2 regions of the Streptomyces sp. NBC_00224 genome follow, and region 2 is predicted to be linked to the other one. Evidence: riboswitches for the same ligand, from Rfam matches in the RefSeq annotation. Region 2 holds a riboswitch; the other holds the start of a gene.
The links. Region 2 has a riboswitch for cobalamin ahead of metE (5-methyltetrahydropteroyltriglutamate--homocysteine S-methyltransferase). Riboswitches for the same ligand answer to the same signal wherever they lie in the genome.
Positions count from the first base shown of each region.

Region 1: it holds a riboswitch for cobalamin, as region 2 does, so the genes downstream of both, OG965_RS14775 (CbtB domain-containing protein) here and metE (5-methyltetrahydropteroyltriglutamate--homocysteine S-methyltransferase) in region 2, are expected to answer to the same signal.

Region 1 is NZ_CP108106.1:3,287,729-3,303,139, reverse strand. Features, by position in the region: gene OG965_RS14840 (phosphoribosyltransferase) at 1-311, shown strand, start outside; gene OG965_RS14835 (HAD family hydrolase) at 308-1,144, shown strand; gene OG965_RS14830 (O-methyltransferase) at 1,165-1,827, shown strand; gene OG965_RS14825 (zinc ribbon domain-containing protein) at 1,878-2,087, opposite strand; gene OG965_RS14820 (DUF4383 domain-containing protein) at 2,125-2,682, opposite strand; gene OG965_RS14815 (hypothetical protein) at 2,762-4,165, opposite strand; tRNA gene OG965_RS14810 (tRNA-Val) at 4,351-4,422, shown strand; gene OG965_RS14805 (helix-turn-helix domain-containing protein) at 4,599-4,826, shown strand; gene OG965_RS14800 (hypothetical protein) at 4,944-5,435, opposite strand; gene OG965_RS14795 (hypothetical protein) at 5,435-5,908, opposite strand; gene OG965_RS14790 (hypothetical protein) at 6,604-7,551, shown strand; gene OG965_RS14785 (NAD-dependent epimerase/dehydratase family protein) at 7,548-8,555, opposite strand; gene OG965_RS14780 (histidine phosphatase family protein) at 8,768-9,337, opposite strand; cobalamin riboswitch at 9,406-9,563, shown strand; gene OG965_RS14775 (CbtB domain-containing protein) at 9,597-9,821, shown strand; gene OG965_RS14770 (CbtA family protein) at 9,840-10,613, shown strand; gene OG965_RS14765 (hypothetical protein) at 10,725-11,018, opposite strand; gene OG965_RS14760 (RNA-binding S4 domain-containing protein) at 11,134-11,568, opposite strand; gene OG965_RS14755 (DUF2277 domain-containing protein) at 11,620-11,856, shown strand; gene OG965_RS14750 (DedA family protein) at 11,869-12,510, opposite strand; gene OG965_RS14745 (DoxX family protein) at 12,665-13,150, opposite strand; gene OG965_RS14740 (alkaline phosphatase D family protein) at 13,340-14,998, opposite strand; gene OG965_RS14735 (HNH endonuclease family protein) at 15,076-15,411, opposite strand, start outside.
Region 2 is NZ_CP108106.1:6,778,689-6,794,099, forward strand. Features, by position in the region: gene OG965_RS30310 (molybdopterin-dependent oxidoreductase) at 1-4,370, opposite strand, end outside; cobalamin riboswitch at 4,643-4,795, shown strand; gene metE (5-methyltetrahydropteroyltriglutamate--homocysteine S-methyltransferase) at 4,978-7,299, shown strand; gene OG965_RS30320 (VOC family protein) at 7,370-8,164, opposite strand; gene OG965_RS30325 (ABC transporter substrate-binding protein) at 8,403-9,311, shown strand; gene OG965_RS30330 (cell division protein SepF) at 9,425-9,814, shown strand; gene OG965_RS30335 (AAA family ATPase) at 9,938-11,062, shown strand; partial or broken gene OG965_RS30340 (nucleotide pyrophosphohydrolase) at 11,059-11,379, shown strand; gene OG965_RS30345 (DUF6099 family protein) at 11,631-12,122, shown strand; gene OG965_RS30350 (hypothetical protein) at 12,149-12,379, opposite strand; gene OG965_RS30355 (LLM class F420-dependent oxidoreductase) at 12,628-13,557, shown strand; gene mmuM (homocysteine S-methyltransferase) at 13,560-14,513, shown strand; gene OG965_RS30365 (3' terminal RNA ribose 2'-O-methyltransferase Hen1) at 14,597-15,411, shown strand, end outside.

The DNA of each region.
Region 1 (15,411 bases), 3.5 Mb from region 2:
ACCGCAGCCCCACCTGGGAGGGCTGGGCCGCCGTCGAGCGGATCAGCGAGGAGTACGGCATCCACGACGTCAACCTCGTCAAGCCCGGCGTCGGCGAGACCACCCGCGTCCTGCTGCGCCGCGTCCCCTGGAAGATCCTGGCCCACCGCGACGCCGGGGCCGACCTCGACCACGTACGCCTCCTTGCGGAGCAGCGCGGGGTACCGGTGGAATGGGTCGACGACCTGCCGTACAGCTGCGTAGGACTGATCCACCCCCAGTACACGCGCGGGGCGACCGGCGCCGACGGCAAGGCGGTGGCCTCCCGATGAGCACCCTGATAGCCAGCGATCTGGACCGTACGCTGATCTACTCGGCGGCGGCCCTCGACCTGACCATGCCCGACCCCCGGGCGCCTCGGCTGCTCTGCGTCGAGATCCACGAGCACAAGCCGCTCTCGTACATGACCGAGAACGCGGCCACCCTGCTCGCCGCGCTCAAGGCGGACCCGGACACGGTCTTCGTGCCCACCACGACCCGGACCCGCAAGCAGTACCAGCGCATCCAACTGCCGGGCCTGCCCGCGAAGTTCGCCATCTGCGCCAACGGCGGGCAGCTCCTCGTCGACGGGGTGGCCGACCGCGACTGGCGGCGGCTCGTGGACGCCACGATCGCCGCCGAGTGCGCCACGCTCGACGAGGTGCGCGCCCACATCTCGGCCACCGCCGACCCGCTCTGGCTGCGCAAGGAGCGGGTCGCCGAGGACCTGTTCGCCTACCTCGTGGTCGAGCGCGCGCTGCTGCCCGAGGACTGGGTCAAGGAGCTGGGCGCCTGGGCCGAGGAGCGCGGCTGGACGGTCTCGCTCCAGGGCCGCAAGATCTACGCGGTGCCGAAACCGCTCACCAAGAGCGCCGCCGTGCACGAGGTGGCCCGCCGCACCGGCGCCGAACTCACCCTGGCCGCCGGGGACTCGCTCCTCGACGCGGACCTGCTGCTCGCCGCCGACGAGGGCTGGCGCCCGGGCCACGGCGAGCTCGCGGACTCCGGCTGGACCGCGCCGCACGTCGACGTCCTCGACGAGCGGGGCGTGCTGGCGGGCGAGGAGATCGTGCGCCGGTTCGCCGCCCGCGCCACGGCCTCCCGCAATGCGCTCGCCACGCCCTGACCGGTCGCATACTCGCCCGTATGACCAAGGGAAACAGCACGAAGATCACCGACGAGCTGTACGCGTACATGCTGGCGCACAACCCGCCCCTGGACGCGGTGCAGCGCGAGCTCGTGGAGACGACGTACGCCCGGCTGCCCGACCACGCGGGCATGCAGTCGGCCGAGGAACAGGCCCCGCTGCTCGCGTTCCTCGTCCGGCTGGCGGGCGCCCGGCACGTGGTGGAGGTCGGCACCTTCACCGGGTTCTCGGCGCTCGCCATGGCGCAGGCGCTGCCCGACGACGGACGGCTGATCGCGTGCGACATCTCGCAGGAGTGGACGGCGTACGGCCGCGAGGCCTGGACGAAGGCGGGCGTGGCGCACAAAGTGGAGCTACGGATCGCTCCGGCGCTCGACACCCTGCGGGCGATGCCCGCCGAGCCGCACATCGACTTCGCCTACCTCGACGCGGACAAGGACAACTACATCGCGTACTGGGAGGAGTTGGTGCCCAGGATGCGGCAGAACGGCCTCATCGCCGTGGACAACACGCTCTTTCACGGTGAGGTCCTGGACCCGGCGGCGACCGGTCCCGCCGCCGGGATCCAGCGGTTCAACGAGCACGTGAGGCGGGACGAGCGGATGGACACGGTGATGCTGATCGTGGCGGACGGCCTCACATTGTCGCGGAAGCGACACTAGGGGCGCGGGGAACTGCGCGCCCAGCCCCATACGGCCCGCAGTCAAAGCACCTACCCGCAGCAGCCCCCACCACAACACCCGCCCCCGCCGGACGGCGCAGGCGCACCCTTGGCCATCCCACCCACAGCCACGGTGGACAGCAACTTCACCGTGTCCTCGTGCCCGGCAGGGCACATCGCGGGCGCGGCGGACTCGGCCATGGGCCGACTGAGCTCGAACGTGTCGCCGCACGAGCGGCAGCGGTAGTCATAGCGAGGCATGGCCCAAGGCTAACGGGCCTGCCGCGGCCGCGTGCGCTTACCGCAGGGGCCGTTCCCGTACGCCCGGCTCCGCCTGCGCCTCCGCCTCGCGCCGCGCCCTCCAGTACGGGTTGTCGTGCGGCAGATGGCTGCTGACCCGCCCGTACATCCCGAAGACCATCAGCGCCAGACCCACCAGGAAGCTGAAGATCACGTTCTGCATCTTGAAGGCGAGGAAATTCTGCGAGCCGCGGTCCAGCAGGGCCAGGTTCACGAACCCGCTGATCAGGAACAGCACCCCGAGAGACATGTTCAGCCAGGAGGCGAAGTTGCCGCCCTTGACCATGCCGTAGAGGAGCAGCGCCCCGACGACGATCGAGATCACGCTGAGCGTGCCGTTGGTGCTCAGCCCGGCGACCTCTTTGCCGCCGGTGTCGAAGAACCCGATGTTGTGGGTGAGCCCCAGGATGCCGAAGACGAGCAGGAACAGCCCCATGAGCCCGGCGCCGAAGCGGTACACCTGGCTCAGCCGGTGGTCGACGGGCAGATGCTCGTCGAGGGACACATGGGGGGTACGCATGGGGTGGCGCAGGGGATGAAGCGGCTGGGTGGCCATGGGCGGCCTCCTCGTGTCGTCCGTACCTCCCAGGATCCGCCCGCCGCGCGGCGGAGACAACTCGTCCCGGTGACGGCCGTCAGGCCCCGTGCCCCCGCTCCTCGCGGATCTGGGCCACCACGCGCGCGGTGGTCTGCCGGACCGCCTCGGTCTCGGTGAGGAAGTGCCAGTAGTCGGGGTGGCGGCCCTCCAGCGTGGCGATCGCGCGCTCCAGGCGCGCCACGGCGTCGTCCAGCGGGCGGGCGTCGCGCGGGTCCGGGGTGTTGCGGCCGGACATCGCGAGGCGCTGTGCGTCCCGGATCGCGAACCGCGTCCGCTGGATCTCCTGCTGCGGGTCCTTCGCGACGGCGTTGAGCCGCTGGAGCCGGTCCCCGGCGGCCGAGACGGCCTCGTCGGTGGAGTTGAGGAGCGCCCTGACCGTGCTCAGCCGGGAGGTCGCGTCGGCCCAGCGCTGCTCGTCGCGCGCGGTGGCCGCCTCCTTCAGCTTCTCCTCGGCCTGCCGTACGTTCGCGAGCGCCTGGTCGGGCACCTGCTGGAGGTCCTGCCAGCAGGCGGCCGCGAACCGGCGCCGCAGCTCGCTCAGGACCGGGTCGACGGTCCCGGCCCGGGTGGTCAGCGCCTGCGCGCGCGTGCGCAGCGAGACCAGGCGGCGGTCGATCTCGGCGGCCCGCTCGGGCAGCCGCTCGGCCTCGGCACGCACGCCCTCGGCCTCCCGCAGCACCCGGTCGGCCCGCTCCAGGGTCTCGGGCACGCCGTGCTGCCCGGCGCCCTGGTTGAGCCGGGTCAGCTCGGGCCCCAGTGCGGCCAGGCGGGCGGCCAGATCGTCCGCTCTCAGTCCGGACGCCCGCACCGAATCGAGAGCGGTGCTCGCGCCCAGGAGCGCCTGTCGCGCCCGCTCCACGGCCGGCGCGAGCCGTGCCAGCTGGGTCTCGGCGGTGGAGAGCAGCGGCCCCAGGCTCTGCTCGAACCGGTCGAGCTCGCCCTTGACCCGTACGAGGTCGTCCTTGGCCTTCGTCAGCTCGCCCCGGGCCCGGGAGGCCACCGAGGCCTCCAGGCCGTCGCGGTCCAGGTCGTGCGCGTCGACGGCGGTGATGTAGTCGTTGCTGACCTCGTCGATCCGCCGGCCGAGCGCCGCGAAGTCGTCCACGGCCTTGCGGGCGCGCGGCGAGCTGTCCACGGCGGTGATCGTCTCGATGGAGATCCGCAGGTCCCGCTGGGCGGTGTCCAGCTCGTAGAAGGCGGCTGCCGCCGCGTCCTTGGCCGCCTGCGCGTCGGCCCGCACGCTCTCCCCGCGCCCGCCGAACCACCGCCGCGTCCCGCCTCCGGCGAACGCCCCGGGCAGCAGCGCGGCCCCGAGCACCAGCGGCAGCGCGACGAGCGCGAGCGCGTCCCCGAGGGCCCGCCGCCCCCCGGCGGCCCGCACCGCGACACCGGGGACGATGGCACCCGCTCTGCTGTACGGCCGCGCGTGTGTCGCCGTCACATCCCTCTCCCGTGCCGTGTCCGCCTGCCGGTTCATTCTCCCACCTGGTACTGACGAACACACGGCCCGATTAGTTCGCGCTCTCCCCCCCCCGACCCGGCCCGACCCCGCCTGCCCCCACGAACGGGTTTGCAGCTCCGCCCCGGGGGCCATGTACGCTGTTCCCTCATCCACGGATGTGCCACGGGCGTGTAGCTCAGGGGTAGAGCGCTGCTCTTACAAAGCAGATGTCGGCGGTTCGAAACCGTCCATGCCCACCGTGAGGCTCCGTAGCAGGTAGGAGCACGATTAACAGCCCCTCAGTCTTGATCGACTGGGGGGCTGTTGCGTGATCGAAGTCCACTAAGAGTCCACATTCCCAAGTGATCATGCTCATGTGTCACTCCCGCGGGGTTTTACATGCTTTTGATCATGCACCCACGAGCGTGGGCAGGTGCCACGCTCCGCCTGGGTACTCACCCGCCGACGGGCCGTCGGTGACCGCATCCGCGAGGCACGCCTCCACGCGAAGCTGTCGCAGAAGACAGCGGCGATCCGGTGCGACATGGACCGAGCCACGTACAACCGCATCAAGCAGGGCCAGTCGTCACCTTCGCTCGACTCCCTGATCCTGATCGCTGAAGCGATCAGGATCCCACCCGCCCATCTTGTCGCCGCGTAACCCCGGCCGCGTGCCAGCGGCTGGCAAGCGGCCGAGGTAGGCACCCGCCCCCGGCGGCCCAATCCGACCGGGAGCGGGCGGTTCATCGGGGTGCGGGCTCCTTGTGCAGCGGGTCGCTCACAGCGTCCGCTCCGCCGACCGCGCCTGTCGCAGCCTGCGTTGGCCGAGCGCCACCAGGTCGGCCACGGCCCGCGCCGCGCACACGGAGCCCACCGCGTTCGGCGGCAGGGTCCAGTACGGGCCGGGCCGTGCGGTCAGGTCGATGCGGGGCATGCCCAGCCAGGTTCCCGGGCGTAGGCACTCGACGCGCGGCACTCGCCAGGCAGCGTGCGTGCCCGGTGGAACGAGTGCGTAGTACCAGACGCCGACGCCGTACGCGTCATGGATGACCGCTCCGTCCTCCAGGGCCTCAGCGAGGAACGAGGCGACGGTGTCCGGGTCCTCGCCGCCCGCCGCCGCGTGGACGATGTCGGCGGGCAGACGGATTGCGTCGAACTTCTCGCCGGTCGGCACGAGTGCGACACCCACGGCGAACTCCCGGCGGGCCTGCGCCGGCACGTCGTGGGCCGAGGCGAGCCAGTCGGTGATGGCTTTGCTGGCTTGGTTCATCACGGCGCGCTCACTTCGTTGGGCTGGACGTAGCTGATGAATGAACCGGCGGCGAGCTCCCGGAACGGGGCGGCGACGGCCAGATGCGCCGCCGTGAGCGTCACGAGGCCCTGGATCCGCCCGTCCTCCAGCAATCGCAGCGCGCGGGTGAGGCCCGGCCGTTTGTCCTTCGGGCGGTCCAGCGGCCCGACGTCATACAGCGCCGCCGTCACGATCCAGCCCTGGGCCGAGGCGTAGGTGCGGAGTGCGTCGAGCATCGTGTCCGGGTCGCGGCTGTCGGAGATGCAGGCGTACAGGCCGACGCAGCAGCCGCCCGTGGCCGGGCCGGCGGGGGCGAGCTGCCCCGGCTCCCAGGTCTGGCCCTCCAGGACCACAGCGGTCCCGGCCGCCTCGGCGCAGCCACGGTGCGCATAGCTCGTGTGGTCGCCACCGGAGTCAGCGACGAACATGCGGGTGATGACGTCTGCACCCATCTCGTGGCACACCTCGCAGCGCCGGTACTGCGCCAAAGCACAGCGCTCCGAGGCGGCTCTGCCCGTTGCCTGGCCGATTCCGCGAGTCGTATTCACCAATGCCCCCTCATACATGGCCGGTTTGTCTGGCCATCCAGGCTCGCGATCTAGGCGAAGGCGCACCATGCGCTGGAGCTATCACGTGGGTCTCACACGACGCGGCGGGGTTTCACATGGATATCACCTCGCCGAGAGCCGTTCCACGGCACTCTGGGAGGGCGATAGTCACCATGCTGACCGGCTGGCGCCATTGGCCTGGCGCATGCTCCGGAGGGACGCTCATGTCGCAGCAGGAGCCAAGGAATCTGCTCCATGCCCTGACGCTGGCCCGTGGCTGGCCGTATGCGGAGGTGGCGGCGGCATACCGACGGGTCGGCAAAGAGATAGGCGCCGCACACGACGACGACCTGTACCGGACCGCAGACATCTCTGAACCTACGTGGCGTCGGTGGACGAGTGGGCACCCCGTGGTCCCGAACCCCCCAGCACCGCGCATCTTGGAGCGATTGTTTGGCCTTACGGTCCGGGAACTGATGGCCCCTGCTCCGAGCCTGGAAGCGGTCACCTCAGAACCAGTGCTCAAGGAAAGTGATATCGCCATGACTGCTCGTGAGGCCTCGGCCCACGCCGCGGACGCCTCGGCCCACCTTCCCGACATGACCCTCGACCAACTCGACGACGAAGTCCACGCCCTGGCGATCGATTACGACACGACTGACCCAGTCGCTGCGTTCCGCAGGGCGGAGGAACTGCTGCTCGACGCGCAGGACAAGCTGACACGAACTCGGCGCCCGAGCCAGCAGTCACGCCTCTACCTCGCAGCCGGCCAGGCCGGGGCACTCCTGTCGGTCGCTTCGTTCGATCTCGGGATGCTCGGCCCGGCAACGCAGTTCGCCCGCACTGCGGCTATGTACGGACAGGTCATCGAGCATGCTCCGCTCCAGGCGTACGCCCATGGCGTCCTTGCCTACCTGGCCTATTGGGACGGGCGCCCCACGGCGGCGCTGCGGGACATCCAGATCGCCAAGTCTTTTGCCGCCGTGGGGGATACGGGCCGCATCCGACTATCGGCAATCGAGGCGCGGGCCTGCGCGCACCTCGGACGCGTCCGCGAGGCCGAGCGGGCGGTGCAGGCCGCCCTGGAGTCGGGCAGCGGCGTACGCGACGAGCTCCACGACGACATCGGAGGCGGGTTCGCGTTCCCGCCCGCCCGCGCCGCGATGAGCCACACGACGACATACCTCGTGCTGGGCGACAGCGCGAAAGCCGAGGCATCGGCACTCCACGCGTTGGCCCTGCTGGACTCCGGACCAGTCGGGGATCGACCGGTCCACATGCGGGTAGTGGTGGACCTAGCGCGGGCGCGCCTGCAACGAGGTGAGCTAGAGGGCGCAGAAGAGGCGCTTGCGCAGGTATTCGCAACTCCGGTCGCTTGGCGGACCATTGGCCTCGTCGATCGGGTCTCGCATCTGCGGGCGGGCCTGACGCGGCCCGAGCTGGAGGGTGCGCCTGTCGCGCGGCTGCTGGGCGAGCGTATCGAGGACTTCATCACGGCGACGGCTGCCCGGTCGCTACCGGGCAGCCGCATCGCGATAGAGAGCTAGTCCAGCTCGGCGAGGATCGCGGCTTCCTTCACAGGGTCGATCCCGTGGTCGGCCCAACGCGGATGAGCCACCGGACCGTCTCCGTCACACAGCCATGCCCAGGTGTCGGCCACGGTGTCGGTGAGCGGACGGCACACCAGTCCTGCTGCCTGTGCCCGGGTCGTGTCGACAGCCCATGTGCCGGCGGCGGTGCGCCACAAGGGGAGCTCAGTCCATTCGCGGACGCCGTGGGACGTGAGCACTTCATCGGCCGCCCATACGAGGTGTCCACGCCTGCCGGTCACCGTCACGCATGTAGTCAGGAGATCGTTCATGGTGGCTCGACCTTGCGGCGCGGCCAAGTTGTACGCGCCGCTGATCGTGTCCATGAGAGCGAAGTCCGCGACGTCGCGTACGTCGATCGGCTGGATCGTCTTGTCCGGCCGCCCGGGGGCGAGGATGCTCTCGCCACGCTCCGCCCGGCGCAACCACCAGGGCAGACGACCGACGTACTCGCCAGGTCCAAGGATGACGCTCGGCCGGAGGATCGTGGCGCGGCTGCCGAAGACGCTGGACACGGCTGCCTCGGCTCCGGCCTTCTGCTTCCCGTAATGCAGAGTGACGCCCTCGGCCACCCCGAAATCGCGGTCGGCGTTCGGGAGTGCTGGATAGAGGGGGCTGGCCTCGGACAGTGGCTCGTTGGGCCATCCCTTGTAGGCGTTGACCGTGGATACGTATACGTACCGGTCGACGACCGACGCGAGAGCCTTGCTGCTGTCGAGGACCTGCCGGGGCGCCATCTCGGACGCTGATGTGTCGATCACCACATCCCACGGGCCGAGTCTTGCGAGGCGTTGGAGATCGTCGGTGTTGGTGCGGTCGCCATGGACCGATTCGACGTTCGGAAGGTCGGGGCCTGAGCGCCCGCGGTTGAAGATGGTGATCTCCCGACCGCGAAGCAGCGCAGCCTCGACAATTGCGCGTCCCAGGAACCAGGTGCCGCCGAGCAGGAGAGTGCGTCGCATGTTCTTGATCCTGCCCGTCAACACTGGCAGGACGAAAGACCCCCTGCCCGGCCCGAAGGCCAGACGGGGGGCGTCTTCATACGTACTGCCTGCGGTACGGGTCCAGGGCCAGCGACGGCAGACCCCTCCGAGCCGGTGGCGGAGTCGATGGCGAGGCCGCGTCCCTGCGGCACACCAGCGCATCCGGATCCGACGGCGGGGGACCTTCGTCGTTACTGCACCCCCTCCGCCGGCCGCCCGCACCGCAGGTTCCAGCGGCCCGCGCGGCCCGAGAGTTCGGTCAGGGACAGGGGGGCCACGTCCAGGCGCCAGAAGGAGGCGGGCGGCAGGGCCAGGGCGTGGGTCACGGACGCGCGGACCACCGCCGGGGAGGCGACCGCGAGGATCCGGCCGCCCGCCGCGGGCAGCGTGTCCAGCCACGCGCCCACGCGCGCGACGAGCGCGAGCAGGCTCTCCCCGCCGTGCGGCGCCGCCCCGGGATCGGTGAGCCAGGCCCGTACCCCCGTGGGATCCGTGGCGCTCAGCTCGTCGAGGCGCCGCCCCCGCCAGCGGCCCAGATCCCAGTCGGCCAGGGCCGGTTCGTCGCCCGTGGGCAGGCCGTCCGCCAACTCGTAGCGGGAGGCGGGCGGTTTCAGCCGACGGGCCGGCACCGGAAGCGCCGCCGCCGCGTCCTTGACCCTGCGGACCGCGCCCTCGTCCGGGGCGGCCGCGTCGTCGCCGACTCTCGCCTCGCGCGCGTAGCGGTCGGCCGGGGGTGAGATCAACATCACGCGTACGGTCATGGGTCAAGCAGAGCACGGCCGTTCGCGCACTTCGCGCGGGGGCTGTGCCCCCGCGCGCCGTAGCGGCGCGGTCCCTCACGCGGTACGGTCTCGTCGACATAAAGACGGTGTGAAGGAAGCCCGGTGAGAATCCGGCACGGTCGCGCCACTGTGAACCCGGCGAGCGCCCTCAACAGGGAGCGAAGACGGGGAAGTCAGACCCACCACCGTCGACAAAGGCACCAATGACCGGGACGCGTGTTCCCCAGGAGGTTCTGCCGTGGCACTCTCCGCCGCCCCTGCGCCCAGCGCAGCAGCAACGCCGGCCATCACCCCCATATCGCTCAAGGCGATCGCCCCCTGGGCGCTCTTCTTCGGCATCCTCATGCTCGTCCTCCTGTACTTCGTCGGCGCCGAGCAGGGCGCCACGAGCCTCCTCTCCGGTGAGAACGTCCACGAGTGGGTCCACGACGGACGCCACCTGCTCGGCTTCCCCTGCCACTGAGACCAGGGGAACCAACTCGTGAACTCCCTGCACGTCAGGGCCCTGCTGGTGCGCGGCATGCTCGCCGGTCTCGCAGCGGGCCTGCTGGCGCTCATCGTGGCGTACGTCCTGGGCGAGCCCCGGGTGGACGCGGCCATCGACTTCGAGGACGCGCACGCGCACGAGCACGGCGAAGAGGTGTTCAGCCGCACCCTGCAGTCCACCGGCGGCCTCGCCACCGGTGTGCTCGTGTTCGGAGTGGCCCTCGGCGGTATCGCCGCGCTCGCGTTCTGTGTCGCGCTCGGCCGGATCGGCCGGTTCGGGCCGCGCGCCACGGCGGCGTTCGTCTCGCTCGGCGCGCTTGCGACCGTCTATGTCGTCCCGTTCCTGAAGTACCCGGCGAACCCGCCGTCCATCGGTGACCCCGACACGATCGGCAAACGCACCGCCCTGTACTTCCTGATGATCGCGCTGAGCGTGCTGCTCGCCGTCTCCGCCGTGATCCTCGGCAAGCGGCTCGCGCCCCGCCTCGGCAACTGGAACGCGACCGTCGCCGCCTCGGCCGCCTTCCTGGTCGCCATCGGGCTCGCGTACGCGTTCCTGCCCGCCGTCAACGAGGTCCCGAAGGACTTCCCGGCGATGCTGCTCTGGAAGTTCCGGCTCGCGGCCCTCGCCATCCAGCTCACCCTGTGGGCCGGTTTCGGGCTGGTCTTCGGCCACCTCGCCGAACGGCTCCTGGCGCCCAAGGCCGCCACGGCCGAGCCCCGCGGCACGGGCACGGCCGTCGACAGCACGACTGCGGCCGCCCACTGACCGGGCGCGCCGCACGCACGAGGGCCCCGGACCGACGTCGGTGACGATGTCGGTCGGGGCCCTCGCGCGCGTAGGTCGTGCTCGGTGCGCTGTTCGGTGGCGCTCGATCGGTCAAGGGCGACGCAGGGAGAACAGACGGCTGTTCCGCTCCCTGCGGTAGCGCCGCTCCCACCGGTCCATACGTTCCCGGCGGGCGCGGTAGGCCCGGTAGTCGGTGTCCGTGCCACGGCTGGATCCGCCGCCTCCGGACGAGCTGCCGGACGAACCCCCGGACGGTGCCGTGGAGCGGCCACGGCGCGGGACGCTGAAGAGTACGGCCACCACGGCGACGCAGAACACTATGCCGCCGAGGCTGAAGCCGAAGCCGTACAGGACCAGCGCCAGGACGAGCAGTAACAGGATCATGGCGTGTTCCTCTAGGGACGGTTCGGGGGCTCCCCTGGCCCCCGGCCCTCCAAGTTACTCCGGTACAGCGGGAGTTGGCCTCCGAGTTACGTACCGGCCAACGACTCGCGGGCCCCTACTGTCCGCGCAGCCGCTCCATCTCCCGGCGGTCCCGCTTGGTCGGCCGGCCCATGCCTCGGTCGCGCACACCGGCGGCCAGCACGTCCGAACGGGCGGGCGGCGGCGGGCTCTTGTCGACGTAGGTCTCGGCCGCGACCGCCGCGCCCACCCGCTTGCGGATGACCTTCGCGACGATGACGATCCGCTCCCGCCCCTCCAGGCGCACCCGCACCTCGTCACCCACCTTCACGGTGTGCGCGGGCTTGACGCGCTCGCCGTTGAGCTGGACATGGCCGGCCCGGCACGCCGTCGCCGCCATGGAACGCGTCTTGGTGAGCCGGACGGACCAGATCCAGCTGTCGATCCGTACGGGCTCCGAGGGCCCCGCCGGTGCCGCCGGTGCCGTCGGCCCCTTGGGCTCCTGTGTCTTCGCCTCGTCTGCTGCCGCCATGCCTCCGACTCTACCGAGGCCGTTGTCAGTGGTACCCGTCACACTTGAGGCATGTGCAGAAGCATCAAGACGCTCAGGCCGCCGGTCCTCCCCGAGGAGGCCACCGACGAGGAGATCCGCGCGGCGGCTCTCCAGTACGTGCGCAAGGTGTCCGGCTTCCGGGCGCCCGCCGCGCACAACCAGGAGGCCTTCGACCGGGCGGTGGACGAGATAGCGCGGGCCACGGCCGAGCTGCTCGAAGGCCTGGAGATACGGGGAGTGCCGGTCAGGACACCGGCGTCGGCGTAGCCCTGCGGTGCGTCAGGCCGCCGGGCCGGCCACCGCGGCCTGGGCCGGGCGGCGCATGACGTAGGCGGCGAGGGAGCCCGCCGCGAACAGGGCGAGGACGGAGATGCCCGTGCCGAGCCAGGTCGCGCCGAGCCAGCGCCCGCCGAAGTAGCCGAGGCCGACGCTGTAGCCCGCCCAGGCCACCCCGGCGAGGGCGGACCACGGCAGGAACTCCCTGGGCGTGCGGTGTGCCGCGCCCGCGCCGAGGGAGACGACGGACCGGCCCGCCGGGGCGAACCGGGCGATGACGACGAGCGCGCCGCCGCCCCGGCTCAGTGCGGCGCCGAGACGTTCCTGTGCGCGGGTCAGCCGGCGGGAGCGGGCGATGGCCTTGTCGAGCCGCGCCCCGCCGCGCCAGGCGAGGCGGTACGCGACGAGGTCGCCGAGCACCGAGGCCGCGGCGGCGCAGGCGGCGAGGAGGAGCAGGTCGGGCACGTCGCGTATGGCGTGCGGGGCGCCCGCCGCGGTGGTCGATCCGGCCGCCGCGGAGGTCGCGGCGGTGATCACCAGGACCCCGCTGGGCAGGACGGGGAGGAACACGTCCAGGAGAACGGAGACAGTCACCACGGCATAAATCCATGGGCTGCCGGTCAGCGACCCCACACTCTCCAGCACTACGACCCCCGAACGGAATGCGCCCCGCTGTCGCTGGTCTGCGGCCGGGTCGCTGTACAGCCGTACAGCGTACGCCTGGGGCGCATGGGGTTTCCGTTCGGGGGTGGGGTGTCACCGGCGAGCCGATGAACGGTCGTTCGGATGTGTCAGCGCGTCAGCGCGCCGTGCCCGCCGGGGTGGCGGCGGCAGTCGCCTCCGGAGCGGCGGCGGTGGCGGTGCGGCCGCCGAGCAGTTGGTCGAGGGCGAGGGCGCCGGGACCGGTGAAGACGAGCAGCAGGAAGACCCAGCTGAACATCGCGGCGTTCTCGCCGCCGTTCTGCAGCGGGAGCAGCGCGCCCGACTGGTGCACGTCGAAGTAGGCGTACGCCATGGAGCCCGAGGAGAGGAAGGCGGCCGAGCGGGTGAAGAGTCCGGCCATGATCAGCAGGCCGCCGACGAGCTGGATGGCGGCCGCGTACCAGTTGGGCCAGGCGCCGGTCTCGATGGTGCCGCCGGTGCCGGCCGCGCCGCCGAACCAGCCGAAGAGCGAGGCGGCGCCGTGGCAGGCGAAGAGGAAGCCGGTGACGATGCGGAAGAGGCCCAGGGCGTAGGGCTTGGCGCGCTCGGTGTTCAGAGCGGAGGGGAGCGTGGGGGAAGCCATGGGGACGGGCTCCTTCGGTGTGGGGGACGGGGCCGGTGGAGCCTCAAGGTTAGGTAGACCTGATTAGTGCTTGCAAGTTCAAGTTTAAGTAGATGGCCAGATTCCGGTTGATTCCCGACTGGGGTTGGCTGGAATCTGCCTTTACGGGGGGCATATATGGACGTAAAGCGAATGCGCCGGGACGCAGGGTTACGGAGTGAGGTCCTCGTCCAGGACCGTGACCAGGCGGGCCCCGGCGCGCCCCGCCCGCGCCTGGTCGAGCCGGAGCCGGGCCGCGCGCCCGGTCAGCGTCAGCGTCATCAGCTGGTTCCCGAACCAGGGGCCGCCCCTGCGGCGCCAGCGCACCGGCGGCCGGCCGAGGCGGCCGTGCCGGGCCAGCCCCCGGCCGAGCCGCCGCCCCCACCGGCTCCACCCGAAGCGGAACGCGGCCCGAAGCGCCCGGGGGACGGAGTTGTGGACGGGCGAGCAGGTCAGCTGGAGCACGCGCGCGTCGGGGCCGCCGGTGGGCCAGACCGGCTCCGCGAGGTAGGCGTGGTGCACATCGCCGGAGAGCACACAGACCGTGGCCGGCGCCTGCGGCCCGGTGCCGGCGCGGGCTATCAGCTCCGCGAGCCCGGCGAAGGAGGAGGGGAAGGCCGCCCAGTGCTCCAGGTCGGCCCGGCGGCGCACCTTCTCGCCGAACCGCGCCCAGCGCGGGCCGCGTTCGCCCCGGCACAGGGCCGCATTCCAGCCCTCCGCGTCATGGACGAGCGGCGGCAGCAGCCACGGCAGCGAGGTCCCGATCAGCAAGTGGTCGTACGGGCCGGTCCCGTCGAGCACCTGCTCCCGCACCCAGTCGGCCTCCGCCTCGTCGAGCATCGCGCGCTTCTGCTCGTCCAGGACCCGGGCCGCCCGGCTGTCCACCATCAGCAGCCGTACGCGTCCGAAGTCGCGGCGGTAGCTCCAGCGCACGGCGGCAGGATCGGCGCCCGCCCCGGCCGCGAAGCGGCGCAGCGCTTCCGTGCCGTCGGGGCTGCTCCGCACCGCCGCGTACAGCGGATCGGCGGCGAGCTCGGCGGGCGGGAGATTGCCGAGGTGCTGGTAGACCCAGTACGACATCAGCCCGCCGACCAGCCGCTCCGACCACCACGGGGTGGCGCGCATCTCGGCCAGCCAGGCGGCGCTGGTGTTCCAGTCGTCGATCAGGTCGTGGTCGTCGAAGATCATGCAGCTCGGCACGGTGGAGAGCAGCCAGCGCACCTCGGGGTCGCCCCACGACTCGTCGTAGAGCCGGGTGTACTCGTCGTAGTCCCCGACCTGCGCCCCCGGCGGGTCGGCCAGATCGCGCCGGGCGGCGAGCCAGCGGCGGGTCGCCGACGAGACGGAGTCGGCGTACACCTGGTCGCCGAGGAGCAGCAGGACGTCGGGCCGCTCGGCGTCCGGGTCGGCGGTCAGGCGCGCGGAGAGGACGGTGGCGAGGGTGTCCAGGGCGTCGGGCCCGGCGGGGTCGCGCTCGCCCTTGGGAGGGGCGGCCCACCGGCAGGACCCGAAGGCGACGCGCAGCGGGCCCGCGCCCGGCGCGGGCGTGCGGATCACGGGCGGGGGAAAGGGGGAGCGTTCGGGCGGCCACACCCCCCGCCCGTCGAGCAGTACTTCGTACGGGGTGGCGGTGCCCGGGGCGAGGCCGGTGACCGGGATCAGCGCGTAGTGGTGCCCGGCGATCTGGAACGTACGGGAGGAGCCCGAGGCGCCGCCGGGGCAGCGCACCTCGGCCGTGCACGGCCGGTCCGCCTCCACCCAGAGCGTGGCCGAGGTGCCGGACGCGCCGTCGACGTACCGCAGCAGTGGTCCCAGGCGCAGTCCGGCCATGTCGTCCCCTCCGTCGCTCCGTACGGTACGGAACGACGAAGGGGCGGGACAGCGAATCTTCAGCAGCCGGCGGGCTTTCAGCAGCCGTTGAGCACGGACTGCAGCGCGGACTTCTCGGCGGTGTCCACGGTCAGGTTGTAGTAGTGCTTCACGTCCACCCACATCCGGGCGTAGGTGCAGCGGTACGCGGTGCGCGAGGGCAGCCACTTGGCCGGGTCCTTGTCGCCCTTGGCCTGGTTGACGTTGTCGGTGACCGCGATCAGCTGGGGTCGGGTCAGGTCGTTGGCGAAGCCCTGGCGCTGCGCGGTCGTCCAGGAGCTGGCGCCCGAGCGCCAGGCCTCGGCGAGCGGGACGACGTGGTCGATGTCGAGGTCGGCGGCGGCCGTCCAGGTGGCGTCGTCGTACTCGGAGTA
Region 2 (15,411 bases):
ACATAGAAGTGCGCCCCGTCCTGGAGCCAGGACCACAGCAGCGGGCCGTGCTCGCGCATACGGTCCTGTACGTACACCTTGGCGCGCTGGTCGCGGGAGAACGCCGTGTCCAGGCGTGCGAGGGTGCCCTCCGCGCTCAGTTTGGTCAGTTCGTCCTCGTAGTAGAAGTCGGTGGCACGGTGCTGCTCGCCGAAGAACAGCCAGTTCGGGGCGTGATGGCCCAGGGCGCGGCGTTCGTAGAGGAAGCCGATGAACGGGGCGACCCCGGTGCCGGGGCCGACCATCACCATCGGCGTCCCCGGGTCGGCGGGCGGCCGGAAGTGCCGGGTGCGCTGCACGTACACCGGAAGCGGCGCGTCCGGCGGCGAGTCTGCGAGCAGAGCCGAGCACACGCCCGCGCGCCCGTGGCCGAGGCGGTTCTCGTACCGGACGACCGAGACCGTTACGGACACCTCGTGCGGGTCGGTCAGCGGGCTGGACGAAATCGAGTACAGCCGTGGCCGCAGGCCGCGCAAGACGCCCGCCCACTCGGGCGCGCTCGCGCGCACCCCGTGTTCGGCCACCACGTCCACCGCCTGACGGCCCCAGGACCACTGTGCCAGCTGCCACTTGTTGTCGGGTCGCAGCAAGTGCTTCAGGCGGCGGTCATGGGTCCGCTCGGCGACGAACTTGAGCAGGTCGGGGCCGACCCGCGTGATGTCCAGGTGTTCGTGCAGCGCCGTACCGAACGGGACTTCGCCGACCCCGCCGATCTCGACGGGGGCCGTGGAGTCCAGACCGGTGACGGCCAGCCACTCGGCCACCAGGTCCGGTGAGTTGACCGGGTGCACGCCGAGTGCGTCCCCGGCCGCGTAGGTGAGCGGGGTCTCGCTCGCGCGGGTGTCGAAGGTGAACCGCCGCACCTCCTTGCTCGAACCGGGGAGGCTGAGCAGCGAGTTCCCCGTCAGTCGGGCCGTGACGGCGGCGGCCCGGGAGCTGGGGAGGGGTGTGGTGGGGCGAGATGCGGCGGGGGCGGCTGACGTTCGGGCCGCCGTGGAACTCGTAGGGACAGTTGCGGTGTTGGGGACCGAGGATGTTGCTGTACCCGATGAACGGACACCGTGCGACGCGAGTTCCCCTCCCGCCGCGAATTCGTCAGGGAAATTTTCGTCAGGGAAATTTCCGGGCGTCCCGGGGGAGGGCTGGACGGGGGTGCCCAAGGCCGTGTCGCCGGGGAGACCGGCGGGCGCGTCGGGAGGCGTGTTTCCGGCGGCCGACAGCTCGTCCAGGCGGGTCAGCACCCCGTCGAGCCACTCCTGTGCCCGGTCCTCGAAGTCCGGTTCGCAGTCGGTGCGGGGGAGCAGCCGTACCGCACCCAGCTCGGCCAGCCGCCGGTCCAGGCGTCGGCCGTGCCCGCAGAATTCGTCGTACGACGAGTCCCCGAAGGCCAGGACCGCATAGCGGCGCCCTTCCAGGCGCGGGGCCTCGTCATCGGCCAGGGCGTCCCAGAACGCGGCGCCGTTGTCGGGCGCTTCGCCGTCTCCGGTGGTGCTGGTGATCAGCAGCACCTCGGCGTCGGCGGGCAGCGTGTCCGGAGCGGTGTCGTCCATGGAGACGAGCCGGATCCGGTGCCCGGCGCCGGCGAGCCGTTCGGCGCCGGCCGCGGCGAGCTGCTCGGCGTTGCCGGTCTGCGAGGCCCACAGCACCAGCACGTCACGGCCTCGGGGGGCCGAGGGCGGCGTGACGGGTGCGGGGGCGGGCCGCGGGGTCGCCCGCGAGTACATCCCGGCCAGCACGCCGTTCACCCACAGCGCGTGCTCCTCGCTGAACGGCGCCGTCGGCGGCAGTACGGGGATGCCGGGCGCGCCCGACTCCAGCCCGGCCAGGAACCCGGCGAGGTACTGGCGTTCCCGCTCGGTGAGGACCGGCGGGGGTGCGCCGAGCCCGAACACGGCGGCGGGGGCGGCGCCTTGACCCGCAAGAAGGGGCGAGTCGGAGGCCGTGCGCTGGGCGGGCACGGCGTATGTGAGGGGCGCGGGGGCGTCGAGGAGCGCGGTACCCGCGACGAGCGCCCCCGCCGTGCCGGAGGCGCCTGGCGCCACCGCCACAGCGCCGCCCACTCCCGCTGCCCCGGAAGCACCTGCCGCCACCCCGGCCGAGCCGTTCGCGCCCGCCGTCCCCCGGCCACCGCCCGCGCCCGCCCCCGTCCCCGGCATGACAGGCCGCGCCACCTCGGCCGTGACCCTCGTCAGCGACACCGCGCACACCTTGAACTCGGGCTGCAGCGAGATCGGGTCCACCGCGTCGCTGGTCACCGCGTTGATGCTCAGATCCGCGCCGAACAGGTCGTTCCAGTGGAAGGGCGCGAAGCAGCACCCCGGCCGCACCCGGTCGGTCACCACGGCGGGCAGCACCGCGCGTCCGCGCCGGGAGGCGATCTCCACCCCGTCGCCCTCGGCGATGCCGAGGCGTTCGGCGTCCTGCGGGTGCACCTCCACGAACGGCGCCGGGTTGAGCTTGTTGAGCTTGGCCACCTTCCCCGTCTTGGTGAGCGTGTGCCACTGGTGCTGCAGCCGCCCGGTGTTGAGTACGAACGGGAAGTCGTCGTCGGGCATCTCGGCGGCCGGGAGGTGCGGGCGTGCGTGGAATACGGCCCGTCCGCTCGCCGTCGGGAACACCGGACCGCCGCCGTCCTCGGCCACGTACCGGATCGGGTTGCGGTCGGGCCCCTCGGCGGTAGGGGCAGGCCACTGCACCGGCGTGGCGCGCAGCCGCTCGTAGGTGACCCCGCGCAGGTCGTAGCCGGTCTTCGGGTTCCAGGCGCGCTTGATCTCCTCGAAGACCTCTTCGGGACCGGCGTAGGTGAACGCCTCCTCGTACCCCATCGCGCACGCCACGCGCGCGATGATCTGCCAGTCGGGCAGCGCCTCGCCGGGCGCGTCGACGGCCTGCCGGGCGAGGGTGAGGTTGCGCTCGCTGTTGACGAGGACGCCCTCGGCCTCCGTCCACAGGGCGCCGGGCAGCACCACGTCCGCGTACGCGGTGGTCTCGGTCTCGGCGAACACGTCCTGGACGACGACGAACTCGGCCGCCCGCAGGCCCTCGGCGACGGTGCGGCGGTTGGCGACCGAGGCGACCGGGTTGGTGCAGATCACCCAGCACGCTTTGATGTCGCCGTCGGCCATCCGCCGGAACATCTCGACGGTGCCGAGCCCAGCCCCGTCGGTGCGCAGCGTGCCGGGCCGCAGCCCCCACAGCTCCTCGGTGAAGGCCCGCTCCTCGTCGACGAGCACCGAGCGCTGGCCGGGCAGCCCGGGGCCCATGTAGCCCATCTCGCGGCCGCCCATGGCGTTCGGCTGGCCGGTGAGGGAGAACGGGCCGCTGCCGGGGCGGCATATCGCGCCGGTCGCCAGATGCAGGTTGACCAGGGCGTTGGTGTTCCAGGTGCCGTGCGTGGACTGGTTGAGCCCCATGGTCCAGCAGCTCATCCACTCCCCGGCCGTGCCGATCCACCGCGCCGCCGTGCGGATGTCCTCCTCGGGAATCCCGGTGATCTCGGCGACGGAGGCGGGCGGGTAGTCGGCCAGGAACTCCCCCATCGCCTCCCAGCCCTCGGTGTGCTCGGCGATGAAGGCGGGGTCCGTGTGCCCGTTCTCCTGGAGCAGGTGCAGCAGCCCGTTGAGCAGCGCGAGATCCGCGCCCGGCTTGATCTGTAGGAAGAGGTCGGCCTTGGCGGCGGTCGCGGTGCGGCGCGGGTCGACGACGATCAGCTTCGCCCCGGCCTTGACGCGCTCCATCATCCTCAGAAAGAGGATGGGATGGCAGTCGGCCATGTTGGAGCCGATGACCAGGAAGACGTCCGCCTTCTCGAAGTCCTGGTACGAGCCGGGCGGCCCGTCCGCGCCGAGCGACAACTTGTAGCCGCTGCCCGCACTGGCCATGCACAGCCGGGAGTTGGACTCGATCTGGTTGGTGCCGATGAACCCCTTGGTCAGCTTGTTGGCCAGATACTGCGCCTCCAGGCTCATCTGGCCGGACACATACAGCGCGACGGCGTCCGGCCCGTGCTCGTCGACGATCGCCCGCAGCCTGCCCGCCGTCTCGGCGATCATCGCGTCGACCCCGGCGGGCACCGGCTCGGCCCCCCGCTCACCCCGTACCAGCGCGGTGGCCAGGCGTCCGGGAGCGGCCAGCATGTCGGCCGTCGTCGCCCCCTTGGTGCACAGCCGTCCGGAGTTCGCGGGGTGCGCCTTGTCGCCGGAGGCCTTGAGTACCGTGCGCCGGCCGTCCGGCCCCACGGTGATGTCGAGGACCATCCCGCAGCCCACACCGCAGTACGAGCAGACCGTGCGCACCTTTTCGGTGGCGGCCCGCGTGCCCTGTGCGGTCAACGGGTGTCCCCTCTCGTCTCGGCCGGGATACCTTGGGCTCCGACCGTACGAAATGCCCGTTACTTCGATGTCACGTGCGGCGATCACGAGTGGTTACGTCGGCCACACTAATCGCCCCGCGATGCTGTGAGCACCTGTGTGCGACTGCGGCACGCCTCCGATGTCGGACATCACGAGGTGTGCGGGCCCGATGTGAGGGGGCCTGTCGACCCCCGACTCTGTAGGGTGGCGCTCGCAGCTGGTTCGCCCCGTCCGCCAGGCGGGAGGCGTCGTAAGAGGGAACCCGGTGGGAATCCGGGACTGCCCCGCAGCGGTGAGCGGGAACGACCGCCGTCATACGCACTGGGCCCGGCCGGGTCTGGGAAGCGACGGCCACTAGGTGTCCGCCGGGAAACCGGCAGGCGTGCCCGCGAGTCCGAAGACCTGCCCGTTGCCCGTGCGCGACCGACCGCGTGCGGAGACCTTGGTGACCTCGTGGGCGGGTCGGCGAGACAAGAGGTGGTTCGAGCGCGGGCACCGCTCCGCGCGGGCCGCCCTGTCCGTCTCCCTTCGCACCCACGACCCGTACCAGGGTTGTTTTCGGGACATTCTCGCGAAGGAGAGTTTCGTGACCAGCAAGTCCGCAGCCGCGGCAGCACGAGCCACTGTGTACGGCTACCCCCGCCAGGGCCCCGACCGGGAACTCAAGAAGGCCGTCGAGGGCTACTGGAAGGGCCGCGTCAGTGCCGACGCCCTCCGTGACACCGCCCGCGACCTGCGCCGCGCCAACTGGCGCCGGCTCGCCGACGCGGGCGTCGACGAAGTCCCCACCGGCGACTTCTCGTACTACGACCACGTCCTCGACACCAGCGTGATGGTGGGTGCGATCCCCGACCGGCACCGCACCGCCGTCGAGAGCGACACGCTGGACGGCTACTTTGCCATGGCCCGCGGCACCCAGGACGTGGCGCCGCTGGAGATGACCAAGTGGTTCGACACCAACTACCACTACCTGGTCCCCGAGCTCGGCCCGGACACCGTCTTCACCGCCGACTCCGGCAAGCAGGTCGCCGAGCTCGCCGAGGCGCTGGCGCTCGGCCTCACGGCCCGGCCCGTCCTGGTCGGCCCGGTCACCTACCTCCTCCTGGCCAAGCCCGCGCCCGGCGTCGACGCCGCCTTCGAGCCACTGGCCCTGCTGGAGCGGCTGCTGCCCGTGTACGCCGAGGTGCTCGCCGATCTGCGGGCGGCCGGCGCACAGTGGGTGCAGCTCGACGAGCCCGCCCTCGTCCAGGACCGCACCCCCGCCGAACTGGACGCCGCCGCCCTCGCCCACCGGGCGCTCGGCAGCCTCACCGACCGCCCCAAGCTGCTGGTCGCCTCCTACTTCGACCAGCTCGGCAAGGCCCTGCCCGTTCTCGCCAAGGCGCCCGTGGACGGCCTCGCCCTGGACTTCACAGGACCGGCCGCCGCCAACCTCGACGCCCTCGCGGCCGTCGGCGGACTGCCTGACAAGCGGCTGGTCGCGGGCGTCGTCGACGGCCGCAACATCTGGATCAACGACTACGAGAAGTCCCTCGCCACCCTCGGCACGCTCCTCGGCCTCGCGGGCACTGTCGACGTGGCACCGTCCTGCTCGCTGCTGCACGTCCCGCTCGACGCGACGGCCGAACGCGACATCGACCCGCAGATCGCCCGCTGGCTCGCCTTCGCCCACCAGAAGACCGCCGAGACGGTGACGCTGGCCCGCGGCCTCGCCGGCGGCACCGGCGCCATCGCCGCCGAACTCGCCGCCAACCGCGCCGACCTGGCCTCGCGCGCCGGATCCGCGCTCACCCACGACCCGGCGGTACGCGCGCGTACGTCGACGGTCACCGAGGCGGACGGCCGCCGCTCCCAGCCGTACGGCGAACGCGCCCCGGCCCAGCGCGCCCGGCTGCGACTGCCGCTGCTGCCCACGACCACCATCGGCTCGTTCCCGCAGACCACCGAGGTGCGCACCGCCCGTGCCGACCTGCGCGCCGGACGCGTCGACACCGCAGGGTACGAGGAGCGCATCAAGGCCGAGATCCGCGAGGTCGTCGCCTTCCAGGAGAAGGCGGGCATCGACGTCCTGGTCCACGGCGAGGCCGAACGCAACGACATGGTGCAGTACTTCGCCGAGCAGCTGACCGGCTACCTCGCCACCCGGCACGGCTGGGTCCAGTCGTACGGCACGCGCTATGTCCGCCCGCCGGTCCTGGCCGGCGACATCTCCCGGCCGCGGCCGATGACGGTGCGCTGGACGACGTACGCCCAGTCGCTCACCGACCGCCCCGTCAAGGGCATGCTCACCGGGCCGGTCACCATGCTGGCCTGGTCGTTCGTCCGCGACGACCAGCCGCTCGCCGAGACCGCACGCCAGGTGGCGCTCGCCCTGCGCGACGAGGTCGAGGACCTGGAGGCGGCCGGGACCTCGGTCATCCAGGTCGACGAGCCGGCCCTGCGCGAGACGCTGCCACTGCGCGCCGCGGACCGCGCCGCCTATCTGGACTGGGCCACGGAATCGTTCCGCCTGACCACCGGCGGCGTACGTCCCGACACCCAGATCCACACCCACATGTGCTACGCCGAGTTCGGCGACATCCTCCAGGCCATCGACGACCTCGACGCCGACGTCATCAGCCTGGAGGCGGCCCGCTCACACATGCAGGTGGCCGACGAGCTCGCCGCCGCGGGCTATCCGCGCGAGGTGGGACCCGGTGTCTACGACATCCACTCGCCGCGCGTACCGAGCGCCGAGGAGGCGGCCGCACTGCTGCGCAAGGGGCTCGCGGCCATCGCGCCGGAACGGCTCTGGGTCAACCCGGACTGCGGATTGAAGACCCGCGGCTGGACCGAGACGAAGCAGTCCCTGGAGAACCTGGTCGAGGCCGCCCGTACGGTCAGGACGCAGGTGCAGCAGGGGGCTTGACACGGCCGGGGTGTTCGGGCACGCGCGCGTGCCCGAACACCCCGGGACCCGCCGAGGCAGACGGGGCTCGCTACACATCGGCCATCTGCGGCATCTCGCCCTGTGTCGTCTGCAGGTCGATCACCGAGAACGTCGCGCCCTGCGGGTCGCTGAGCGCCGCAAAGCGCCCGAAGGGCGTGTCCATCGGCCCGAACCGCAGCACCCCGCCCCGCTTGGTCGCCTTCGCCACCGCGTCGTCGCAGTTGTCGACCGCGAAGTACACATTCACGTACGAGGGGACCTCGGGCGGGAACTCCTCCGTCATCCTCATGCGCCCCATCACCATCTCGTCACCCACGCTGAAGACCCGGAAGTCGACCGCGTCGTCCTGCATCTGCTTCGTGCCGTACGGAAACACCGCGGGCAGGAACGCGTCGACCTTCGCCGGGTCGCGGGTGAAGAACTCGGCCCAGCAGAACGCGCCATGCACGCCCTTGGCCTCGAAGCCCTCGTGACTGCCCGCCTGCCACACGCCGAAGACGGCGCCGCTGGGCTCGCGGGCGATCGCCATCGACCCGAAGTCGCCGACCTGCATCGGCTCCATCAGCACCTCGCCGCCGTTGTCCTTGATCTTCTTCGCGGTGGCGGCGACATCGGGCGACGCGAGGTAGAGACACCACGCCGACTGGCCCTCCTGCCCCGGCATCGGCGGCACGACGGCCGCCACCGCCTTGCCGTTCGCGTACGCCTGCGTGTAGTTGCCGTACTCCGACGACGCCTCCCCGAACGTCCAGCCCAGCACGTCACCGTAGAAGCTCTTCGCTCCCTCGACATCGGTGAACATCGCATCGGCCCAGCACGGAGTGCCCTCTGGTTCTGCGGCCATGACTGTGCTCTCTCCTGTGTGACAGACGGTCCGGCTTGCCACGCTAGCCAGCCGCCCCCGACCCCGCGCGTCGAGCGCTTCCACGCGCCGGGGCGCGGACGACCGGAGCGCCGAAAGGGGTGACGCGCCGGGACGGCGGGCAGGTAATCGGGTACGGATCCTGGCGGGGCGGGACGACTCGGGCGTAGCGTGACCCGGCGCTGGCGCGCACAGCGACCTACAGGGGGCGTGTGACCTCATGGACAAGCCGGTCTGGCAGTTCTCGGACGACCGCGGGCAGGTGGCCACGGCGAGCGGGGTGCCCACCAGGGTGACCGCCTACATCCAGGCCGGAGCCACACTCTGGGACCACGGAGTCGGCCCCGGAGCCGTCTTCGGCTCCTTCCACGACGGGGCCGCACCCGACCGCGCCAAGGCCGGCGGGCTGCCCTTGGACCGCCTGCGCTACCTGGGCGCGGGCGCCGCCCTCGACCTCGACGTGCTGCTCCAGGGCACGCCCGACCTCGTGGTGGCCGTCAGCTACGGCGGCGGCCAGGTCTACGGCCTCGCCCCCGAGACGGCCAAACACCTGGAGGAACACGTTCCGGTGGTCGTCATCGACATCGGGCACTCGCGCTCCCTGGCCGAGATCAGGGACCGCTTCACGGACCTCGCCCGCGCCCTCGGCGGCGACCGCCACCACGAGGACGCCGCCCGCCTCCTCGACGCGGCGCAGCGCCGTCTGCGCACCGTGACGGCCGCCACGCGCGCGTACGCGGAGACGGACCCGCCCGTGGCGCCCCGCGTACTCGCCCTCTCGCCCGCCGGGACCGACCAGGTCCACGTGGCGCGCCCGGGAGCCTGGCCGGAGCTGCGCGCCCTGGCCGAGCACGGTGTCCACCTGGTGGAGCCGCCCGCCGGAACCGGGGCGAACTGGACCACGCTCACCTGGGAGGAAGCGGCCGCCCTGCCCGCCGAGATCGTCCTGTCCGACGTACGGGTGAACGCCACCCCCGTCGAGCAGCTGCGCGCCGACGCGCACTGGAGGACGATCGAGGACCGCGCGCGCGTGCTGCCGTGGAACCCGGAGACGCCGTGCAGCGCCCGGGCCCACGCCCGGTTCTTCGCCCTGGTCGCCGACGCGGTGGACTCCCGTACCGCACGTTAGTACGCCTCAGTGCGGACAACTTCACAGCTCAGAGCCGTGTCGGAGTTGGGCTGAACGGGTGAGCGGCGTCATCATGGCCGGATGCAGATACAGCACATGGGCGAGGTGGTCCGGTGAGCAGGTACGACGTCACCGATGAACAGTGGGAGGGGCTCGCCCAGGTCGTTCCGCTGCGCAGTCGCAATGAGTGGCCGTCGCGCGTCGACCACCTCACCATCCCCAACGAGTACGCGGCCGTCGCACAGCGCCGCTTCGTGGTCCTGCGCGTCCAGGTCTTCGCGGACGCGCGCGAGGTCGCCGAATACATGATGGCGCAGACCCCGGTCCTGCTCGATCTGACGGGCGCGGACACCGAAGTCGCCAAGCGCATACTCGACTTCAGCAGCGGAGTGGTCTTCGGCCTGGGCAGCGGAATGCACCGGGTCGACCGCAACGTCTTCCTCCTCGCCCCCGCCGGCACGGAGGTGGAGGGCATCGCCGAGGCCGTCGTGCCCCATGCGTAGGGCCGTTCCCGTGCGGGAGAACGTTGTGTAAGGCCATCCCCCAGGGCGGAGCCGTCCCTCGTTCGTAGGAAGGCGATCGAGGCGTAACGGTTCGTCACGTTTCGCCCTCGTACGGTCCGTTCCATGAACGGAACCTGCGACCGGCCCACCGTCACCGAACTGCGGCTCTCCGCCTTCAAGTCGCACCGCGGCGCGGTCTTCCCGCTCGGCCCGCTCACCTTCCTGGCGGGACCGAGCGGCAGCGGCAAGTCCAGTGTCCTCCAGGCGTACGAGGCACTGGCCCGGCTCGGCTCCGGCGCCACCCTCGCCTCGGCGTTCCCCGACCCCGCCGGGTGCGTACCGGAACGCGCCGAGGCGGACGCCCAAGGCAGACGCGGGTTCCGCATCGGCTGCACCGTCGACGGGCCCGCCGGACCCGTCCGGCTCGACCTCGCCGTCCAGGCCGAGCCGGAACTCCGCGTCGTCGGCGAACGTTTGACCAGTGACGGCGACACCCTCCTGTCCACCGCCCTGCGCGACCCCGGCCGCTCCACCGTGCAGGCCGCCTGGCACACCGCCGGCGCCGTCCCGGTCACCCGCGCCCCGCTCCCCGACGACCGGCTCGGCACCGCCCTGCTGCCACTGCGCGTCGCCGGGAAGACCGAGGGGCAGCTGCGGGTCCTCGCCGCCGCCGAGCAAGTGGTCGTCGCCCTGCGGTCCGTGTTCGCCTGCGACCCCCAGCCGCAGCGCATGCGCGAACCCGTCCTGCCCGGCCAGGGACGGCTGCGGCGCGGCTGCGACAACCTCGCCGAGATCCTCTCCCGCACCGCCGAGGAGTGCACCATCCGGCATGCCCGGCTGGTCACCGCGGCCCGCGCGGGCTGCGCCGGCCCGGTCACCGCGCTCGCCGCCGAAGAACTGGCCGACGGGACGTTACGGGCCGTGGTGGGCCGCGGCGAACGGACACCCACGCCCGTGGCCCGCCTGGGCGAAGGCGAACTGCGCTACCTCGCGCTCGCCCTGGTCCTGCTCACCGGCCCCGGAGTACTCGCCGTCGACACCGTCGCCGAGATCCCGTCCGCCATGCAGACCCTCACCGTCCTCACCGACGGATTCGACCGGGGCCTCGACCGGCGCCAGGCCGGCGAACTGGCCGCACTGGCCGCCGAGATGTGCCGACGCGGCCACATCCGTCTCGCCGGCACCGTCACGGACGCCGGATGCGCCCGAGGAGTCCAGGGGGCGGCAGTGGTAGACCTGGAGCCGTGACCGAACTCGACGTAGAGGCACTCCAGCGCCGACTGGCCGACTTCGCGGCCGCGCGCCACTGGCAGCCCTTCCACACCCCCAAGAACCTCGTCTCCGCCCTCAGCGTCGAGGCCTCCGAACTCCTTGAGATCTTCCAGTGGCTGACCCCCGAGCAGTCCGACCGCGTCATGCACGACCCCGACCGCGCCCACCGGGTGACCGACGAGGTCGCCGACGTCCTCGCCTATCTCCTCCAGCTCTGCGAAGTCCTCGGCATCGACCCGCTCGCCGCGCTCGCCGCCAAGATCGACCGCAACGAGCTCCGCTTCCCCGTCCCCACCGCCCCGCCCGCCCCGCAGAACCTCACCGGGCCCGCCCCGGCACAGACCCGCCCGACCTCCGCACAAACCGGCCGCGCCCCTGTACAGAACCCCGAAGAAAGTCCAAACGGTCACTCTTCGGAGTGAGCGAGTTATTCAAAACCCCCTGCTCGTCCACAGATTTCCCAATTCCTCTGGCTTTCCTGGCCTCAGAAGCTCACTCTAGGTAGTGACGGGGAAACGGATCGTCGTATGAACGGGGGCGACTCATGGACGCGGTACGGCTCATCGGAGTGAGCAGGTTAGCGCTCGCGGAAAGTACCGCGGCGCTGGAGATCGTCGCCGAGGCCTGGCAGGCACAAGCCCTCGCCCAGGCCATCGGAAGCCACCTGGCGGCCACCGGCCCACCGGAACTCAGGGGCGAAGCACGCGGCCTCAGCGAGACCGGCGGCCGCGGCTGCGGCGCCCTCGACCACCCCGGGCTGCGCATCGGCGGCATCCGCGCCACCCAGCTCTCCGAAGTCACCGACGCCAGACAGACGCTGACCGGACTCGGTGGCCTGCTCGGAGATGTCGGCATGGCCCTCGTCGGCGTCGCCTGCGCCACCGACGAAGAAGGGCTCTACTGGCAGTGCATCGAAGCGATCGACGCCGCCGACGAGTCGAGCGACCGGGTCCGCGGAATGCTCCGCCGACTCACCGTACGCGAGCAGGAAAGACGGCCCGGCGCCCTGCGCGACTCGACGGCGAGGCCGTCATGACCGGACGGGAGTCACCACACCGGCACTCACACGCCCGTGGAGCGGCCCTCCATATGCCCACCGGCGTCCTGACCCGGCAGCACACGCTCGGCGGAGGACTGCAGATCGGCGTCGAGCTGCGAAAGATCCGCGTTCAGCGCCGCCATCAACTCCTCCATCTGCTGCAGCAGCCCCTTCGGCGCACCTTGCTGCCCGGGCACGGACTGCCCGGCCGGCTCCTGCGGCACGGCCTGTTCGGGCACGGCTTCCTGGGACATGGCGGCCTCCTCGGCCCAAGCCCTCCCGCGAGGCCGCGGGGGTGGCAGTTCGACAGACGCGTCGGCAACGGCCGCCGGCGCGCGGGCCGGGCGGTCCGGCTCCGCCCGAGCCAACGACCACTCAGCGCGACAGTCACTGGTCAGAGCCCGCGCGGCCCGTCAGGTGGACGATATTCACCCGACTGGGCAGCCATCGCGCATACGGCAAGGGCGGGGTTGACGACAGTTCGAAGGTGCAGGATGGATGCATGGATCTTCGAATCTTCACGGAGCCCCAGCAGGGCGCCGACTACGACACTCTCCTCGCCGTCGCGAAGGCCACCGAAGCCCTCGGATTCGACGCCTTCTTCCGCTCCGACCACTACCTCCGGATGGGCTCGGCGGACGGCCTCCCGGGCCCCACCGACGCCTGGATCACCCTGGCCGGACTCGCCCGCGAGACCAGCCGCATCCGCCTCGGCACACTGATGACCGCCGGCACCTTCCGGCTCCCCGGCGTCCTCGCCATCCAGGTCGCCCAGGTGGACCAGATGTCCGGCGGCCGTATCGAACTCGGCCTGGGCGCAGGCTGGTTCGAGGGCGAGCACAAGGCGTACGGCATCCCCTTCCCGAAGGAGAAGTCCGCACGACTCGAAGAACAACTGGCCATCGTCACCGGCCTCTGGGCCACCGAGACCGGCAAGACCTTCACCCACGACGGCACCTACTACCAGCTCACCGACTCGCCCGCGCTCCCCAAGCCCGCCCAGGCCAAGGTGCCGGTCCTGATCGGCGGCCACGGCGCGGTCCGCACCCCACGGCTGGCCGCACAGTACGCCGACGAGTTCAACATCCCGTTCGCCTCCCTGGCCGACAGCGAGCGGCAGTTCGGCCGGGTGCGCGCCGCCGCGCAGAGCGCCGGACGCAGCCCCGACGGCCTGGTGTACTCCAACGCCCTGGTCGTCTGCGTAGGAAAGAACGACGCCGAAGTGGCGCGCCGGGCGGCCGCCATCGGAAGGGAGGTCGAAGAGCTCAAGGCGAACGGACTGGCGGGCTCGCCCGCCGAAGTAGTGGAGAAGATCGGCGCGTACGAGGCGATCGGTTCGTCCCGGATCTACCTGCAGGTCCTCGACCTGCACGACCTCGACCACCTCGAACTCATCTCCTCCCAGGTCCAGTCCCAGCTGAACGGGGCCTGACCGTGCGGCCCGCCCGTCCACTCGCCGACGCCCTGGCCGAACGGACCGTGGTCCTTGACGGCGGCCTCTCCAACCAACTAGAGGCCCAGGGCTGCGACTTGAGCGACCCGCTCTGGTCGGCCCGGCTGCTCGCCGACGACCCGAGCCAGATCGAGGCCGCACACGAGGCGTATGTACGGGCGGGCGCACAGGTACTGATCACCTCCAGCTACCAGGCGACGTACGAGGGCTTCGCCCACCGGGGAGTGCCCCGCCGCGAGGCGACGGCCCTGCTTGCCCGGAGCGTGGAGCTGGCGAGAAAGGCGGGGGAGAGGGCGGGGGCGGGGAGGGGGGTGGGGGGAGGGGAGGGGGAGCCCCCCAAGAAGGCCGAAGTATGGGTCGCCGCCTCGATCGGCCCCTACGGCGCCTTCCTGGCCGACGGCAGTGAGTACCGCGGCGGGTACGGGCTGACGGTGAAGGAGCTGGAGCGCTTCCACCGCCCCCGCGTCGAGACGCTGGCGGCAGCCGGGCCGGACGTGCTCGCGGTGGAGACCGTGCCCGACGCCGACGAGGCCGAGGCGCTGCTGCGGGCGGTCGAGGGGTGCGGAGTACCGGTGTGGCTGTCGTACAGCGTGGAGGGGCTGCGGACCAGGGCGGGCCAGCCGCTGGAGGAGGCGTTCGCGCTGGTGGCGGGCCTGGACCAGGTGATCGCCGTGGGCGTGAACTGCTGCACGCCCGCCGACGCGGACCGTGCCGTGGAGCTCGCGGCGTCGGTCACCGGCAAGCCGGTGGTCGTCTACCCCAACAGCGGGGAGCGCTGGGACGCGGAGGCCCGGTCGTGGCGGGGCGGCGCCACGTTCGACCCGTCGCGCGTAAGTGCCTGGCGCAGCGCGGGCGCCCGTCTGGTGGGAGGCTGCTGCCGGGTGGGGCCGACGGAGATCGCACGGCTGGCGGGGTTCGTGGCAGAAGAGGCGTGAGGGGCGGGACAGGTTGAGGCCACCCTCGGCACTCAGGGGAAAATGCCTGGTAGGAGCTGTTGAAACCGGGTGATACTCGACGCGTGTTCCTGACAATCACCACGACCGGTACCCCTGAACGCCCCGCCACCGACCTCGGGTTTCTGCTGCACAAGCATCCCGGGAAGGCGCAGGCGTTCTCCACGTCGCACGGCACCGCGCACATCCTCTACCCCGAGGCGAGCGCCGAGCGCTGCACGGCCGCGCTGCTCCTGGAGGTGGATCCGGTCGCGCTGGTGCGGCGGGGCAAGGGCAAGGGTCGTGGCGGAGCCCCCGATTCCGCGCTGGCGCAGTACGTCAACGACCGTCCGTACGCGGCCTCGTCGCTGATGTCCGTCGCGCTGAGCACCGTCTTCAGGAGCGCCCTGCGCGGTGTGTGCAACGCGCTGCCGGAGCGGGCCGAGGCGCCGCTGCCGCTGCGGATCGAGGTGCCCGCGCTGCCCGCGCGCGGCGGCGCCGACCTGGTGCACAAGCTGTTCGGGCCGCTGGGCTGGGCCTCGGTCTCGGCGGAGCCCGTCGCGCTGGACGAGGAGTTCCCGGAGTGGGGCGAGTCCCGTTACGTACGGCTCGTACTGGAGGGGGAGCTGCGGCTCGCGGACGCACTGCGGCAGTTGTACGTGCTGCTGCCGGTGCTCGACGACGCCAAGCACTACTGGGTCGCGCCCGACGAGGTCGACAAGCTGCTGCGCGCCGGTGACGGCTGGCTGGCCGACCACCCCGAGCAGAAGCTGATCACCAGCCGCTATCTGTCCCGGCGCTGGGGGCTGACCCGGCAGGCAATGGAGCGCCTCGAACTGGTGCGACTGGCCGAGGCCGATGACATCGCCGTCGAGGCCATCGACAACGCGGTGGACGAGAC